Regions from separate parts of the Halopseudomonas sp. SMJS2 genome, predicted to be linked through region 2. Evidence: riboswitches for the same ligand, from Rfam matches in the RefSeq annotation. Region 2 holds a riboswitch; the other holds the start of a gene.
The links. Region 2 has a riboswitch for glycine ahead of QAO71_RS13010 (D-amino acid dehydrogenase). Riboswitches for the same ligand answer to the same signal wherever they lie in the genome.
Positions count from the first base shown of each region.

Region 1: it holds a riboswitch for glycine, as region 2 does, so the genes downstream of both, QAO71_RS01065 (trimeric intracellular cation channel family protein) here and QAO71_RS13010 (D-amino acid dehydrogenase) in region 2, are expected to answer to the same signal.

Region 1 is NZ_CP123445.1:232,165-239,750, forward strand. It holds gene mapR (GntR family transcriptional regulator MpaR) at 1-642, opposite strand, end outside; gene ccoG (cytochrome c oxidase accessory protein CcoG) at 660-2,066, opposite strand; gene QAO71_RS01050 (CidA/LrgA family protein) at 2,421-2,774, shown strand; gene QAO71_RS01055 (LrgB family protein) at 2,771-3,457, shown strand; gene QAO71_RS01060 (catalase) at 3,512-5,011, opposite strand; gene QAO71_RS01065 (trimeric intracellular cation channel family protein) at 5,120-5,740, opposite strand; glycine riboswitch at 5,764-5,861, opposite strand; glycine riboswitch at 5,895-5,983, opposite strand; gene QAO71_RS01070 (DUF924 family protein) at 6,099-6,635, shown strand; gene QAO71_RS01075 (META domain-containing protein) at 6,685-7,586, shown strand, end outside.
Region 2 is NZ_CP123445.1:2,754,115-2,761,700, reverse strand. It holds gene QAO71_RS13020 (GspH/FimT family pseudopilin) at 1-176, opposite strand, end outside; gene QAO71_RS13015 (5'-nucleotidase C-terminal domain-containing protein) at 476-2,335, shown strand; gene QAO71_RS13010 (D-amino acid dehydrogenase) at 2,424-3,683, opposite strand; glycine riboswitch at 3,845-3,940, opposite strand; gene QAO71_RS13005 (substrate-binding domain-containing protein) at 4,061-5,239, opposite strand; gene QAO71_RS13000 (YtoQ family protein) at 5,575-6,015, shown strand; gene QAO71_RS12995 (glutathione S-transferase) at 6,039-7,145, opposite strand; gene QAO71_RS12990 (DUF2889 domain-containing protein) at 7,392-7,586, shown strand, end outside.

The sequences.
Region 1 (7,586 bases), 1.1 Mb from region 2:
TTGCAACCGTTCGAGTACTTGCAGGCAGGCATAGAAGGTCGGTGACTCGATCGCCACTAGGTCGCCGGCCTGGGTCACGCTCTGCAGCCCAAGGTTGAGGGCTTCCAGTGCACCGTTGGTGACCACCAGTTCTTCTATTGGCAACCTGACCCCGCTGACCATGTAGCGCAGGGCGATCTGGCGCATCAGGTCGGCATTGCCTGCGGTCATGTCGGCGATGATGTCGTGGGGCGACAGGTTGCGCAGGCTGCTGGTCATGGAGCGGGCCAGACGGGCCATCGGGAACAGGTCGGGACTGGGAAAGGCCGAGCCGAAGGGAACCGTATGCGGGTTCTTCAGTGAGCCGAGTACCGAGAATACCAGCTCGCTGACACCGACCTCGGTGGTTGGGGGCACTGCCGGGGTGGGTTGCGGGTCAGGCAGGGGCAGCCCGGCCAGGCTGCGGACAAAATAGCCGGAGCGGGCGCGGGCCTGGATCAGCCCGCGGTCCTCCAGCAGGTAATAGGCCTGGAATACCGTGGACGGGCTCACGCCATAACTCTGGCTGGCCTGGCGCACCGAAGGAATCCGCTCGCCCGGCGCCAGAATGCCCGTGCGAATCAATTCGGCAATGGTATCGGCCAGGCGCTCGTAGCGTTTCATCGAAGGGTTCCATGCAGTCAGTAGCTGGCCGGTGCCAGAAAGGTTGATTCGGCCACAACCGGTGCGCTGTTGTCATCCTCTGCAGCGAGGACGAAGCGGATGCGCTGGCGTGCCGCGGGAGATTGTTCGCCGGTCCAGACCACACTGAGCGGCAGATCGTGGATATCTTCGGCCGCCAGCTGCACGCTGACCGGGGTCGCCAACTGCAGGCCTTGCGGTGCATCGAGGGTTATCTGATAGCGGCCGGGTTGTTGGCTCTTGTTGATCACCTTGAGACTGTAGCTGTTCTCCAGCTGGCCGGCGCTGTTCTCGCGAAACAGATTGCCGCGGTCGCGGCTAACGTCCAGCGACATCATCGGCCGATCCAACAGCGCCACCACGAACAGGCCGATCATCAGCGCCAGCATGCTGCCGTAGCCGAGCAGCCGTGGTCGCAGCCAGCGGGTAGTGCTGCCCTGCTGAGCACGCTCGGAGGTATAGCTGATCAGGCCGCGGGCATAGCCCATGCGGTCCATGACGCTGTCGCAGGCATCGATGCACGCGGCGCAGGCGATACATTCGAACTGCAGGCCGTCCCGGATATCGATGCCGGTCGGGCATACCTGCACACACAGGGTGCAGTCGATGCAGTCCCCCAGGCCCTGCTCGGCCGGATTACTGTCCCGGCGCCGCGGTCCGCGTTGCTCGCCCCGTTCGGTGTCATAGGCGATGATCAGGGTATCGCGGTCGAACATGACGCTCTGGAAGCGCCCGTAGGGGCACATGTCGCGGCAGACCTTCTCGCGCAGCCAGCCGGCGTTGATATAGGTGGCGGCAGTAAAGAAGAACAACCAGAACGCCGCCTGGGCGCCCAGCTCGAAGGTGAACAGACCCACTGCCAGCTCGCGGATCGGCGTGAAGTAGCCGACGAAGGTGAGCGCCGTGGCCAGGCTCACGCCCAGCCAGATGGCGTGCTTGGCACCGCGTCGCAGCAGTTTGCTCAGTGACCAGGGCGCAGCATCGAGACGCACGCGCTGATGGCGATCGCCTTCGGTGACTTTCTCCGCCCACATGAAGACCCAGGTCCATACGCTCTGCGGGCAGGTATAGCCGCACCAGATGCGTCCGGCGACCACCGTGATGAAGAACAGGCCGAAGGCGGCAATGATCAGGATCGCCGACAGCAGGATCAGGTCCTGGGGCCAGAAGGTCGCGCCGAAGATATGGAACTTGCGGCTGGCTAGATCCCACAGCACGGCTTGGCGCTGGTGCCAGTTCAGCCAGGCCGTGCCGAAGAACAGCAGGAACAGCAGGCCGGCGCCGAGCAGGCGCAGCCGCCGGTAGTACCCTTCGAAGCTGCGTGTATGGATCGGCCCGCCGAGCTGGGCGGGTGTGTTGCGTGCAATGGTGGCGTCGATGATCTCGACGGGAATACGTTCACCCATGGTCTACCCCATCAGTCATGAATCAGGCTGGTGACATGATCGTGATTGGGTCTGATATGAAACAGGCTCAGGTTTTCGATAAAAAACCGTATCAGCAGCAAAGCCGCGTCGTTAGGGGGTGACGCATTGTCGCAGGCCGCTCTGTTATGACGAGGCGGGGATTAATGGCACGATTAGCCGTTCATGGCAGGGCACTGATACGGTTTTCAGCACGGCAACTGAGCCTGTTCATTTGTTAATTGATGTTGCATAGTGCGCGGTCGAATCCAATTTGCCATGGGGCTGTCGCTGCATGTATTTCCAGCAAAACAAGTGCGTACGGGGCGGGTCTGGTCCCCGTGAAAGGGGGTGGGCATGAATCTGGGTGCTCTGCTGTGGTTGATGGCGCTGCAGGTGGCGGGTGCGGTGATCAGTCATTTTCTGGTGCCGGCGCTGCCGGGGCCGATTATCGGCATGGTGTTGCTGGTGCTGGGCCTGGCCTTCCTCGGCGAGGTACCGGAGTCGCTGCAGCGGACCGCGTCCGCACTGCTTGGCTATCTGCCGCTGCTGCTGGTGGTGCCGGCGTCGGGCATCATGCTCAGTCATGATCGTCTGCTGGCGGACTGGTTGCCCATCGCGCTGGCGCTGGTTGGCTCGCTGCTGGTAGCCGTGCCGTTCTGTGGCTGGCTGTTGCAATGGCTGATCCGCCGTCAGGAGAGCCGCCAATGATCGCCCTGCTGGTAACCATCCCGGTGTTTGCGCCGATGTTGACCATAGCGGCCTATCAGGTGGCGCTCTGGGTGCAGCGACGCACTGGTTCGCTGCTGCTGCAGCCGGTAATCGTGACGCTGATGCTGGTGATCGCGATGCTCCTGCTGCTGGATATCGATTACCTCATCTACCGCGAAGCCGCGGAGCCGATCGCCCTGTTGCTCGGCCCGGCGACCGTGGCGCTGGCGGTGCCGCTGTATCAGCAGCGTCAGCGCATCCGCATGTTGCTGTGGCCGATCCTGATCACCCTGCTGGTCGGTGGCGTGCTGATTGTGGTGCTGACCCTGCTGCTTGGCTGGCTGCTGGGCGCGCCCTTCGTCACGCTGATGTCGCTGGCACCCAAGTCGGTGACCATGCCGATTGCCATGCTGTTGTCCGAGCAGGCCGGGGGTGATGCGGCGATGACCGCAGCGCTGGTGATGCTGACCGGGGTGATCGGCACCGTGATGGCGCCGCCGTTGCTGCGTCTGGCACGGGTTGACTCGCCCGCCGCGCGGGGGCTGACCCTGGGCATGAATGCCCATGCCATCGGCACGGCGCATGCGCTGCGCGAAGGTGGCGAATGTGCTGCCTTTGCGGCGTTGGGGATGAGTCTGCTGGGGTTGGCGACGGCGTTGCTGCTGCCCTGGTTCGTGGGCTGAATGCAATGCGGGGCCTGCATTGCGCAGGCCCCGCATTATCCGCAGGACTTCAGATCAGGATTCGCCCATGCCTGGCACCGGCTCGGGTGCCGAGTGGGCCCGCACCTTCTCTTCGATACGCCGTCCTACCTCCGCATCAATGTTGCGCCAGTACTCGAAGGCGCGCTCCAGCACCGGGCTGCGCACACCACCGAGCAGGCTGCCGGCTACCTGGTCGACCAGTTTGGTGCGTTCCTCATCGTTGAACACTTCACGCACCAGCGTGCCCGGCTGGCCGAAGTCATCATCCTCGGAGTGCAGTTCGTAGGCGCTGCGCACCATATCGCCGTCCGCTTCCCAGCCATCCTCCATCTTGCCGGTACTGTCCGCCCAGCTGCGATCGCTGCTGTTGGGTGCGTACACCGGTGCGTTGCCGCTGTGCTCGTAGGTCATCTGACCATCGAACATGTAAGTGTTGACCGGCACCTTGGGGCGGTTCACTGGCAACTGATGGAAGTTGGTGCCGATGCGGTTGCGCTGCGCGTCGTTGTAGGCGAAGGCGCGGCCCAGCAGCATCTTGTCCGGGGACAGGCCGATACCCGGGACCGTATTGCCAGGCGAGAAGGCCGCCTGCTCGATCTCGGCAAAGAAATTCACCGGGTTGCGGGTCAGGGTCATCTTGCCGACCTTGATCAGCGGGTAATCCTTATGCGACCAGATCTTGGTCAGATCGAAGGGGTTGAAGCGGTAGGTGGCGGCGTCGGCATAGGGCATGACCTGCACTGACATGATCCAGCTGGGATACTCGCCACGGGCAATGGCCTCGAACAGATCGCGGCGGTGATAGTCCGCATCGATCCCCGCCATGTCGGCGGCTTCGGCGTTATTGAAGAACTCCATGCCCTGCTCGGTATGGAAGTGGTACTTGACCCAGAAGCGCTCACCGGCGGCATTGACCCACATGAAGGTATGGGAGCCGTAGCCGTTCATGTGGCGCCAGGTGCGCGGCAGGCCGCGCGGCCCCATCAGGTAGGTTACCTGATGCGCCGATTCGGGGTTGTTGGTCCAGAAGTCCCACTGCATGTGGTTGTCGCGCAGGCCGGAGTCGGGCAGGCGTTTCTGGCTGCGGATGAAGTGGGGGAATTTCATCGGGTCACGCACGAAGAAGATCGGCGTGTTGTTACCGACCAGGTCGTAGTTGCCTTCGTCGGTATAGAACTTCAACGAAAAGCCGCGCACGTCGCGCCAGGTATCCGGGCTGCCCATCTCACCGGCAACGGTGGAGAAGCGCGCCAGCATCTCGGTCTGGCTACCTTTCTGGAACAGCGCCGCCTTGGTGTAGGCGGACACATCTTCGGTGGTTTCGAACACACCGAAGGCGCCGGCGCCCTTGGCATGGGGTTGGCGCTCAGGCACCTTCTCACGGTTGAAATGGGCCATCTGCTCCAGAAAGTGCACATCATGGAGCATGATCGGGCCATTGGCGCCAATGGTCAGAGAATTGCGATCGCTGGGTGCCGGTGCGCCGGTACTCATGGTCGAGCCGGTTGGCGTTTTACTGTTTGAATCACTCACGGGGCGTCCTCCTTATCAGGCATCTGGCGAAGCTCTCTCGCATGGCTTCAGCTCTCAATGTAGACCATACGGAGGAATAGGCAGCCTTGCCAGGTGCCGACTCGATAATCAGTCGTTCCAGCGCCCCGGCGCGTAGGAAAACACCGGCAGTGCCAGCGACCAGCGAATTGCCGCCAGCCGCACTGCCAGGCCGAAGCTGAAGGAGGCCAGCAGGTTCACGTCATGGTTGATGCCCCAGTGACGCAACACCAGATAGAGAATCGCCACCGCCAGTGAAACGCTGGCATACAGCTCCTTGCGCAGCACCATGGGTGTGCGATTGCACAGCAGGTCGCGCAGAATGCCGCCGAAAATACCCGTGGTGATGCCGGCCATGATCACGACCGGGGTGGGGTAATCGAGCCGCAGAGCGACGTTGCAGCCGATCACGGTGAAGGCGATCAGCCCCATGGCATCGAGGATCAGGAATAGGCTGTGCAACCGGTGCATGAAACGGGCGATCAGCACGGTCAGCAGGCCAGCGGAGATGGTCAGGTAGATGTACTCCGGATGCTGAGTCCAAGTGACTGGGTAGTTGCCCAGCAGCATGTCGCGGACCGTGCCGCCGCCCAGAGCAGTGATGAAGGCTATGAAGGCGACACCGAACATGTCCATGTTGCGGCGGCCGGCAGCCAGGGCGCCGGACATGGCTTCGGCAGTGATGGCGATCAGATAGATGTAGAGAAGCACACAGAACTCCTGCAAGCTGTGACGCCTCTCCCCCTGTCCTTTTACCTGAGAGTTTACGCAGTCATGGACTGCTTGCCCCTTCGGTGGGTTGCCTTGGCAACCTCTCTCCAGCTGGCTGTGCGGTCACCCGCTGCGCTGGGCAGTATCGGGTGTCCTGTGATTCGCAGTAATGGGTACCTGAGCGATTATGGGAGTTTGCGCCTTCGGCGGGGGCCTGGGGCCCCTCTCTCCTGCGACCGGCGATTATACAGCAAGCGCCTGGCTTTGCTATTGCTGACTGCTTCATTGTGTCGCCGGCGCCGGGCCGGCAGATTGGTTACACTGAGTCTGTTTTCCCCAGCAGCAAGCGGAGGGACCAATGCACCAGCAGATTCTCGATTTCTGGTTTGATCAGCTCAAGCCGGCGATGTGGTGGAAGAAAGATGCGCAACTGGACCAACTGATCGAGCAACGTTTCGGTGAACTGCATCGGCAGGCCGCCAGAGGCGAGCTATGGGAATGGCGCGCCACGCCCGAGGGGCGGCTGGCCGAGATCATTCTGCTTGACCAGTTCTCGCGCAACATCCACCGTGACCAACCCGATTCTTTCGCCCATGACGGGATGGCGCTGGTGCTGGCCCAGGAGGCTATTGCCGCCGGCGCCGATCTGGCCCTGCCGGTGATACAGCGCAGCTTCCTGTATATGCCATTCATGCACAGTGAGTCGCTGGTGGTCCATGAGCGGGCGGTCATGCTGTTTGACACACCCGGTATGGAATCCAGTCTGGACTTCGAACTGCAGCACCGGGATATCCTGCGGCGCTTCGGTCGCTATCCGCATCGTAACCGCGTGTTGGGACGAGCCTCCACCGAGGAAGAATTGCAATTTCTGACCCAGCCGGGTTCCTCATTCTGAGCCCGGGATACCTTATTGCCGTATCGATCCATATTCGAGGAGTCTGACCATGCATACCAAGATCCTGCCATCGGCCGTGCTTGCCGCTGCCCTGACCACGCTGGCCGGTTGCAGCACCTCGGCGCCGGATACCACCGTGCCCCGGATCGGTGGTGGTGAGCCTTTTACCGCCGAGCTGAATTGCGGGCGCCTGCCGATTTCCGCCAAGGGCGATGATGACCTGCTGCTGACGGTCGGTGATGAGCAATTCGCCCTGAGCCGGGCGATCAGCGCTTCCGGTGCGCGTTATGTGGCTGCGGGTGAGCCGGAGACCAGCCTGTGGTTCAAGGGTCAGCAAGCCTGGCTGGTGTTGCGTGGTGACGACTACCCACTGTGCGCGCCGAGTGACAGCATCATTGAACCTTACCGCGCCGCCGGCAACGAACCCTTCTGGTCGGTGACGTTGGAGGGTGGCCAATTGACCCTGAACCGCCTCAACGAAGGTGAATCACCGGCCCAGCCCTATATGGCGGACGAGACCGCCGGCGAGGTGGTGACCAGCGGCAACCCACCGATCCGCTTGCAGGCCAGCGATCAGCTGTGCCGTGACACCATGAGCGGAATGCCCTATCCGCAGCAGGTCAGCGTGCAGGTGGACGGCGTTACCCTGAACGGCTGCGGTGGTGATCCGGCGCGGCTGCTGCAGGGCGGCGAGTGGGTAGTGGAGGACATCAATGGCGGTGGCATTATCGACCGCTCCCGTGTGACCCTGAATTTCTGGCGTAACGGCCAGGTGAATGGCCGTGCCTCCTGCAACAACTTCATGGGAGAATACCAGCTGACCGGTGAAAGCCTGACCATCAATCAGCCGGCCACCACCCGCATGGCCTGCGCGCCTTCGCTGATGGAACAGGAGCAACGGGTGCTGCGCAATCTGCAGAGCCTGCAGGGCTTTGATTTCGACGATACCGG
Region 2 (7,586 bases):
ATCACTGCTTCACTACGGGCGAACTGAAACAGTGCGTTGAGGGTTTCTGCCTGGGCTTCAGTGCGGTTATCTCTTATGAGTGTGGTGAAGCTTGGCACTGCGATAAGAGCGACGACGGCCAGGATAGTTAGTATCACCATCAACTCTATTAGCGTAAATCCCTTATAACGATTCATCCAGAATCCTCCTTCTAGTGCCTGCACTATATGCTGGCCAGATGGCAAGGCGGTGGCCATGGCGATGACCGGTCATTTTTTATGGATGAAGTGTCTTGCAGAGCGAAGGGATACCTTACGGGGCGTGAGGCGCTGTCTCATCCTGAAGCGAAAAATAGCTTTCGCCGAAAGCACTTCTGCAACGACACCGTTCTAGGTCATAGTCACCGACCTGTAATCAATTGTTTTTTTGTCGTCATTGCTGCGTCACGCTGGGCCCATAGTTTGTACGGGAATCCACCTCTCATGGACGCCCCGTCATGCCCAGTATGCAATGGAAAAGCTTCAGCCTCCTGGCAACCTGTATCGCCCTGGCCGCCTGTAACAGCGACAGTGACTCATCCTCCGATAACGCAGACAGCGGCCAGCCGCTGGTGCTGAATATTGCCCATATCAACGACCATCATTCCAATCTGGAGCCACTCGAGCTGACACTGCAGTTGGATGGTCAGCCTACGACGGTCGAGGTGGGGGGCTTTCCGCGGATAACCCGTTTGTTCAACGAGGCGGAAGCCGAGCACGCGAATCTGCTCAAGTTGCACGCCGGCGATGCCGTTACCGGCACCCTGTATTACACCTTCTACGAAGGTCGGGCGGATGCCGAGCTGATGAACACGGTGTGCTTTGACGCCTTTGCCCTGGGTAACCACGAGTTTGACGATGGCGACGCCCAACTGAAAGCGTTCTTGGATCATCTGGCCGATGGCAGCTGTAACACCCCCGCACTGGCGGCCAACGTCAAGCCCGCGGTGGGCACGCCATTGGCCCCATCAGCGGTGGATGACTACATCAAGGCACATGTGGTGACCGAGGTGGATGGTGTCCAGGTGGGCATCGTCGGTATCGATATTGCCGGCAAGACGCAGAATTCATCCCGCCCGTTGCCCACCACGGTATTCGAAGACGAGGTCACTGCCGCCCAGCGCAGCATCGACGAGCTGCAGGAGCAGGGCGTCGAGCATATCGTGCTGCTCACGCATCAGGGCTATCAGAACGATGTCGACATGGCCGCCCGGTTGAGTGGTGTAGACGTGATCATCGGCGGTGATTCCCATACGCTGGTGGGGGATTTCCGTAATCTGGGCTTGCAGGGGCCGGAAGACACGCCGCTGGCTTATCCGACTGTGGTGACCAACCGCGATGGTGAATTGGTCTGTATCGGGCAGGCCTGGGAATACACCAAGGTATTTGGTTTGATGAACGTCAGCTTCAATGCCGAAGGTGCAGTGGAAAGCTGCGACGGTCAGGCGTCACTGGTTATCGGCGACGAGTTCCAGCGCGATGACGCGCCCTTGAACGAGACGGAGACAGCGGCGCTGCTCCAAGTGCTGGACGAGCTGCCGGAAGTGGCGGTGGTCCAGCCGGACCCGGATGCCCAGAGTATCCTCGACGGCTATCAGGCTCAGCTGGACGTGGCCCGGCAGGAGCAGATCGGTTCTGCCGAGGTTTCTTTCTGCCTGGTGCGAGTGCCAGGGACTACCCGCAGCGGTGGGGTTCCTGGTTGTGAGCTGGCAGATCAGTTAGCACAGGGCAGCGACGCGGCGCAATTGGTGGCCGAGGCCTTCCTTGAAGCCAGCAAGCGGGCCGACTTCTCGCTGCAGAACGCCGGTGGTGTGAGAACACCCATGGCGGCAGGTGTCATTACCTTTGATACTGCCGCCACCATGCTGCCGTTCACCAACGTGCTGGTTGAGCTGGATGTGACCGGTGCGGAGACGGTTGCCGTCCTAGAAGATGCGGTGTGGAGTCATGTGGAAAATGGCGGTGGCGATGGTTCGCACCCCTACGCCGCAGCGCTGCGCTGGGATCTCGACATGTCGCAGCCACGCGGTAGCCGCTTCAGCAACGTCGAAGTGAAAGGTGCGGATGGCCTGTGGGCACCCATCAACCCGACCCAGACCTACGTTATGGTCACCAATGATTTTCTTGGTGAAGGGCGCGATGGGTATCTCACCCTGGGCGAGGTGACCGCAGATGGCCGGTCGATCAACACCGGCTTGTTATACACGCAGAGCCTGGTGGATTACCTGAAGGCCCGTCCCTCGGTTGGCACCATCCCGCGGGACGAATATTCCCATCAGCGGGTGATTACTGTCAGCGGCACTGAGCTGACTTATTGATACGGTAATCGGCCCGGGCAGCGCTAGCAGCTAACCCCTATAGAAAGCGACAGCGAGACCACACCAGTCTCGCTGTCTTGCCCCGGGCTTACGCGTGAGCCGGCTGCGGGGAAGCAGCCTTCGCGTTACTCCCCAACGCCTGCTCCACGACCCCACCAATCATATCCGCCGTAACAGCGCTCAGCGTCCAACCCAAATGGCCATGGCCGGTGTTGTAGAACACGCAGGGCGACTTGCCGCGCCCGACCTTGGGCATCATGTTTGGCATCATCGGCCGTAAGCCGGCCCAGGGCACGACGCTGCGGGTGTTGACGCCGGGAAAGCACTCATTCACCCAATCCACCAGCGGACGAATGCGGTCGGCGCGGATGTCACGGTTGTAGCCATTGAACTCGGCGGTGCCGGCCACGCGGAAGCGGTCATTGCCCAGGCGGCTGGTGACCAGTTTGGTTTCATCGTCGAGCAAGCTGACGGTGGGTGCTGAGGCGCGGCTAATCTCGTCGGTGAGGTTGACGGTGATGGAGTAGCCTTTGACCGGGTAGATGTTTACCCGGTCGCCCAACTGGGCGGCCAGGTCGCGGCTGGCGGTGCCGGCGCAGACCACTACACCGTCAAAATGCTGTGTCTCATCGCCAGCATTGCTGCCCGTGGTCACGCTGGCGCGCTTGCCATCGGTGGTGACCGCTTTCACGTCCTGGTTGTAAAGGCAGCGCACGCCGAGCCGATCGATAGCCGCCGCCAGGCCGTTGGTGAACTTGTGGATGTCGCCAGTGGAGTCGCATTCGGTGAAGTAACCGCCGTAATACTGGCCGGCCAGGGTGGGCTCGATGCTGCGCATTTCCTCCGGTGTTACGCTGCGGCGGGGTAGGCCCCCTTTGGCTAGCAACTGGGATACCCGTCCAGCGTGGTCGAAACCTGCCTTGTCGCGGTAAATGTGCAGGATGCCTTTTTTCTTCAGGTCGAAGTCGATGCCTTCCGCTTCAGCCCAGGCAAACAGATGCTCACGCGCGGCCACTGCCAGGCGTGCGGTTTCGATGGTGTTCTGGTTGTAGCTGGGGATCGAGGCGATGAATTCGGCGAACCAGGAAAGCTTGTGCCAGCTGGGCTTGGGGTTGACCAGTAGCGGCGCATCGCTCTTGAGCATCCATTTCAGGCCCTTGACGATGGTCGACCAGTGGTTCCAGACCTCGGCATTGGAGGCCGACAGCTGGCCGCCATTGGCGAAGGATGTTTCCATGGCGGCGTAGCGGTGTTTTTCGAACAGGGTAACGGCGAAGCCGCGTTTGCTCAGGGCGTAGGCGGTGGTGATACCGGTGATCCCGCCACCAACGACAGCGATTGTTTTCATTGTTGTAGCTCCAGTAACGTCAGGGGATTGAGGCCCGTGCGCACCATGCGCGGCGAGCGCCCCCTCTGTTCTGGACCTGAGAGTTTCACGGCGGCGCCAATGCGCTGCCGCTTGCTCCTTCGGTGCGCCCGACGACGTAACGGGCGGCTCTTCAGAGTTTACCGGTGATAGCGGTCCGTTTGCCTGAGAGTTTCCGGGGCGGTTGCTCCTTCGGCGCTGCGGCGGATCAAGCCGGCAGTCTCTCCCGATATCACATTGACCCGCCCCGGGTGCGCAATCTGGCGACGCGGTGCGGAGTCATGGGCGCTACATTGCCAGAAAATGCAATCGTTGTAACCCTGATTATGCGCGGTTCTGCCAACTTGATGCCGGGCGGCTCAGTACACCCAGAGTTCCACGCGCCGGTTCTTGTTTCGGCCATCGTCATGGGTGTTGGCGGCTACCGGCAGGTCATCGCCGATGCCCATAACGTCCTTGACGAAGATGCCTTGGCCGGCCAGCGCGGCGCTGACCGTTCTGGCTCGCAGGCGCGACAGTAGTTCGGCGCCTCTGCTTCTCGGGTCGCTAAAGCCTACCAGGACCACCTTGTACTCGGTCTTGTTTTCAGTCTGCAGATACTCGAGCAGGCGGTCGATGTCCTGCCAGGCCTTGTTATCCAGTCGGGCGCTGTCTTCACTGAAGCGGATGTTGACCGACAGGCGGTGCGCTTCTTCGGCCAGTTTGCGGTAGTCGTCCGGCATATAGGGCTGCGGCGCGATCTGAGCGGCTGTGATGTTCTGGCCGACAAAGCCCACCTGGTCCACGATATCCTGCCCTGCTTTGCTCTGGGTGAAGGCAATTAACCCCAGTGCCAGCGGGTTGGTTTCTTCGGGGCTGATATACATATATAGCCGGCGGGCCAGCGGATAATCCTCTGTGGCTACCAGCGCTTTGCTGGGGTACATGGGGCGGGAGTCACCAGCGGTGATGGACAGCGCCTTGGCTTCCTGTATATAGGCCAGGCCAACAAAGCCGACAGCATTGCGATCACTGCTGACGGCCCGGGACAGGTCTGCGTTGGATTCGTAGCGGTGGGCATCTGCGAGCAGATCCACCTGATTGGGTTTCAGCACTAGGTCCCGGAAGGTCTCCCAGGTCCCGGAGTTACCGTCCCTGGCGTGTACCCTGATTTTACCCTGGCGCCCGCCGAGCTGCGCCCAATCGGAGACCTGGCCGGAAAATATCCGGGCAATCTGTTCGATATTGAGGCTGTCGAGCGGGTTTTCCGGGTGCATGATGACCGCCAGGCCATCCAGGCCGATCACCTGCTCTGCTTCCTTGCTGAGCATGTTTCCGGCATTTTTCAGTGCTGTGACTTCACTGTCCTTGATCGGTCGGGACGATGCTGCGATCTGCCCTGTGCGGTCGATCAGCCCGGTAAAGCCCGTGGTAGAGCCATGTGCGTTCAGACTGATTTCGATCAATTCGCCCTGAGCGCTGACGGCGGTGATGCGGTGTTCCTGCGGTTCGGCATCGAGCTGTATATCAATATCCGTAGCGCCTGACTCTTTCAACATGCCTTCAACTAACAGGGGTGCCAACTGAGCGCCTATGGTGTTGGAGCCATTAATCTGTAGTTGCAGTGGTGCGGCGATGCTTGGAAAAGAAAGGCAGACAAGCCCGGCAAGCGATAACTTTACTAATCGGGCTCGCAGCCCTGAGGTGGTTTTCAACGTGTAACTCCCTGTAATGGCGGAACAGCCCTCCACTGGATGGAGGTTTGCTGATAGATGATGCCCTGCGTCTGTTAAGAAATTTTTGCGCCATGCGAATAATGGATTCACAAGCAGGCCGCTGTTTTGCCTTTGCCGGTGCCTCTGGTATGGTCGGGCCTTTTGCTAGCGGAGGCTCCATGTCCTTTTACGTTTATCTTTCCGGCGAAATTCATACCGATTGGCGCGATGAGATTCAGCGCGGCGCTGAGGCCAAGGGCCTGGATGTCGTTTTCACTTCGGCAGTGACCAATCACGACGCCAGCGACGCGGCGGGTGACCATCTGGGTGCGGAAGACAATGCCTTCTGGCGCGACCACAAATCAGCCAAGGTCAACGCCATCCGCACCAAGACTTTGATCGAGCAGAGCGATCTGGTGGTGGTGCGCTTTGGAGATAAGTACAAGCAGTGGAATGCCGCCTTCGATGCCGGTTACTGCGCTGCGCTGGGTACACCCTACGTCACCCTGCATGCCGAGGATATTGTCCACCCGCTGAAAGAAGTTGATGCTGCGGCGATGGCCTGGGCGACGACTACGGAGCAGGTGGTTGATATTCTGGCTTATGTGTTGAAAGGCTGAAAGTCATCGGCAAACGGGGCAGCTTACTGCCCCGATTCTGTCTGGCGTTTCAGTTTGTTATTCCGCCGCTGTAACCGAACGGACAACGGAGTGGCGAGAGCATGGATCTGCGCGTCGTTAAGTATCGCAGTTATCCCCGCGCGATGATCGCCAGTGAGTTCGCCATAGAAATCATGGGCGCGCTGCCACATCCATAGGTTATACGGAAACACCAGTCGCTCTTCCTCCATGTCACCCAGCCGATAGCGAAGCGTGCCGATAGCGCGGGGAATATCCTCGGCGTCGGGGTTGGCCTCGGTCCATTCTTTCAGTTGCCGAGCGGTTTCCAGCAGTACGGGTACCTGTTCATCGAACATCCGGTTGATGATGGACAATAGCGTTTCCGGTACCTGATCATCCGGCAGAAAGCCGCCGTCATGGCTGCTTGCATCCGGACTGATCATGCGCTCAACCCAGCGCGCTACCTGCGGCGCGCGCTCGCGCATCAAGCGTCCGGAAGCAGGGTCGCGATAGAGGTGGGCATACAGGGGGCCAATCAGGCCGAAGTCGCCGATGCAGGGCTGATCGCCGAGTAGATAGTCATGATCGCTGAAGTGGATGTTCAGTTCATCGAGCAGCGACAGATAACTTTGCTCGATGGCGGCGCGGGAATGATCGGTGATGCCCAGACGGGGTAGGGCGCCGGCAAAGGGGCCGGATGCCTCCAGTCCAGCGGCATATTGCTCTTTTGCGCTGGCGCTGGGCAGGCGAGTGCGACCGAATTCCTGAATGGCAAACTCGCGGTTTTCTTCGATCTTCCAGCGATAGAGCATGGCGGGATTAACCAGCCATTCATCACCGTAGATTTCCAGCAGCAGCGCAACCAGCCGCTGACAAGGACCGGTTGGGTACACGGACCTGTTCGGGAAATGATGTTCCAGATGGTCGATGATTTCGGTGGAGTCCTGGATTACCTGGTCATCCGGCGTCACCAGCACCGGAATATAACGCACCCCGGTTCGGGGAATGATCAGCTCCTTGAAAATCTGCGGCGTGGACAGAACTTCTTCAAATCTGATGCCCTTGAATTGCAGATAGCAGCGTACCTTGCCGGTATAAAGTGAAACTGGTGCGCCGATCAGTTTATGCATGCCTGTTCTCCTGATATCTGCATGAATTGTCGGATACTCGGCGGTAGTGATCCAGGCCCGAATGGGTGATTGTATAGATAGAAACACGCCAGAAGACGTTTGAAGCTGTAGAGATTGTTCTGTTTTTGTAAGGTATTGATGTGGCGAATCAGCCTTCTGGGCCAGTCGATAAACGGGTAGGCTGTCTATGACTGAGACATTCTGGGCGACAATGCCGACCAATAAAAACAGACATTGAGGCGTGCCATGCAAGAGCTGGACTCCCCCCACGTTTTCTTCCGCCGGGTGATTTTTGATGTAAGCCCGACCGAATGCCTGGTTGCCATGGAGGATGAGCACCATTATTTCGTGTTACAGCTGGGTCACGATGGTGAGTGCATCACCTCAGTAGCCAGCACCGCCCGACGTACGCCCTGGACCCTCTGCCCCGAGGCAGAGCGG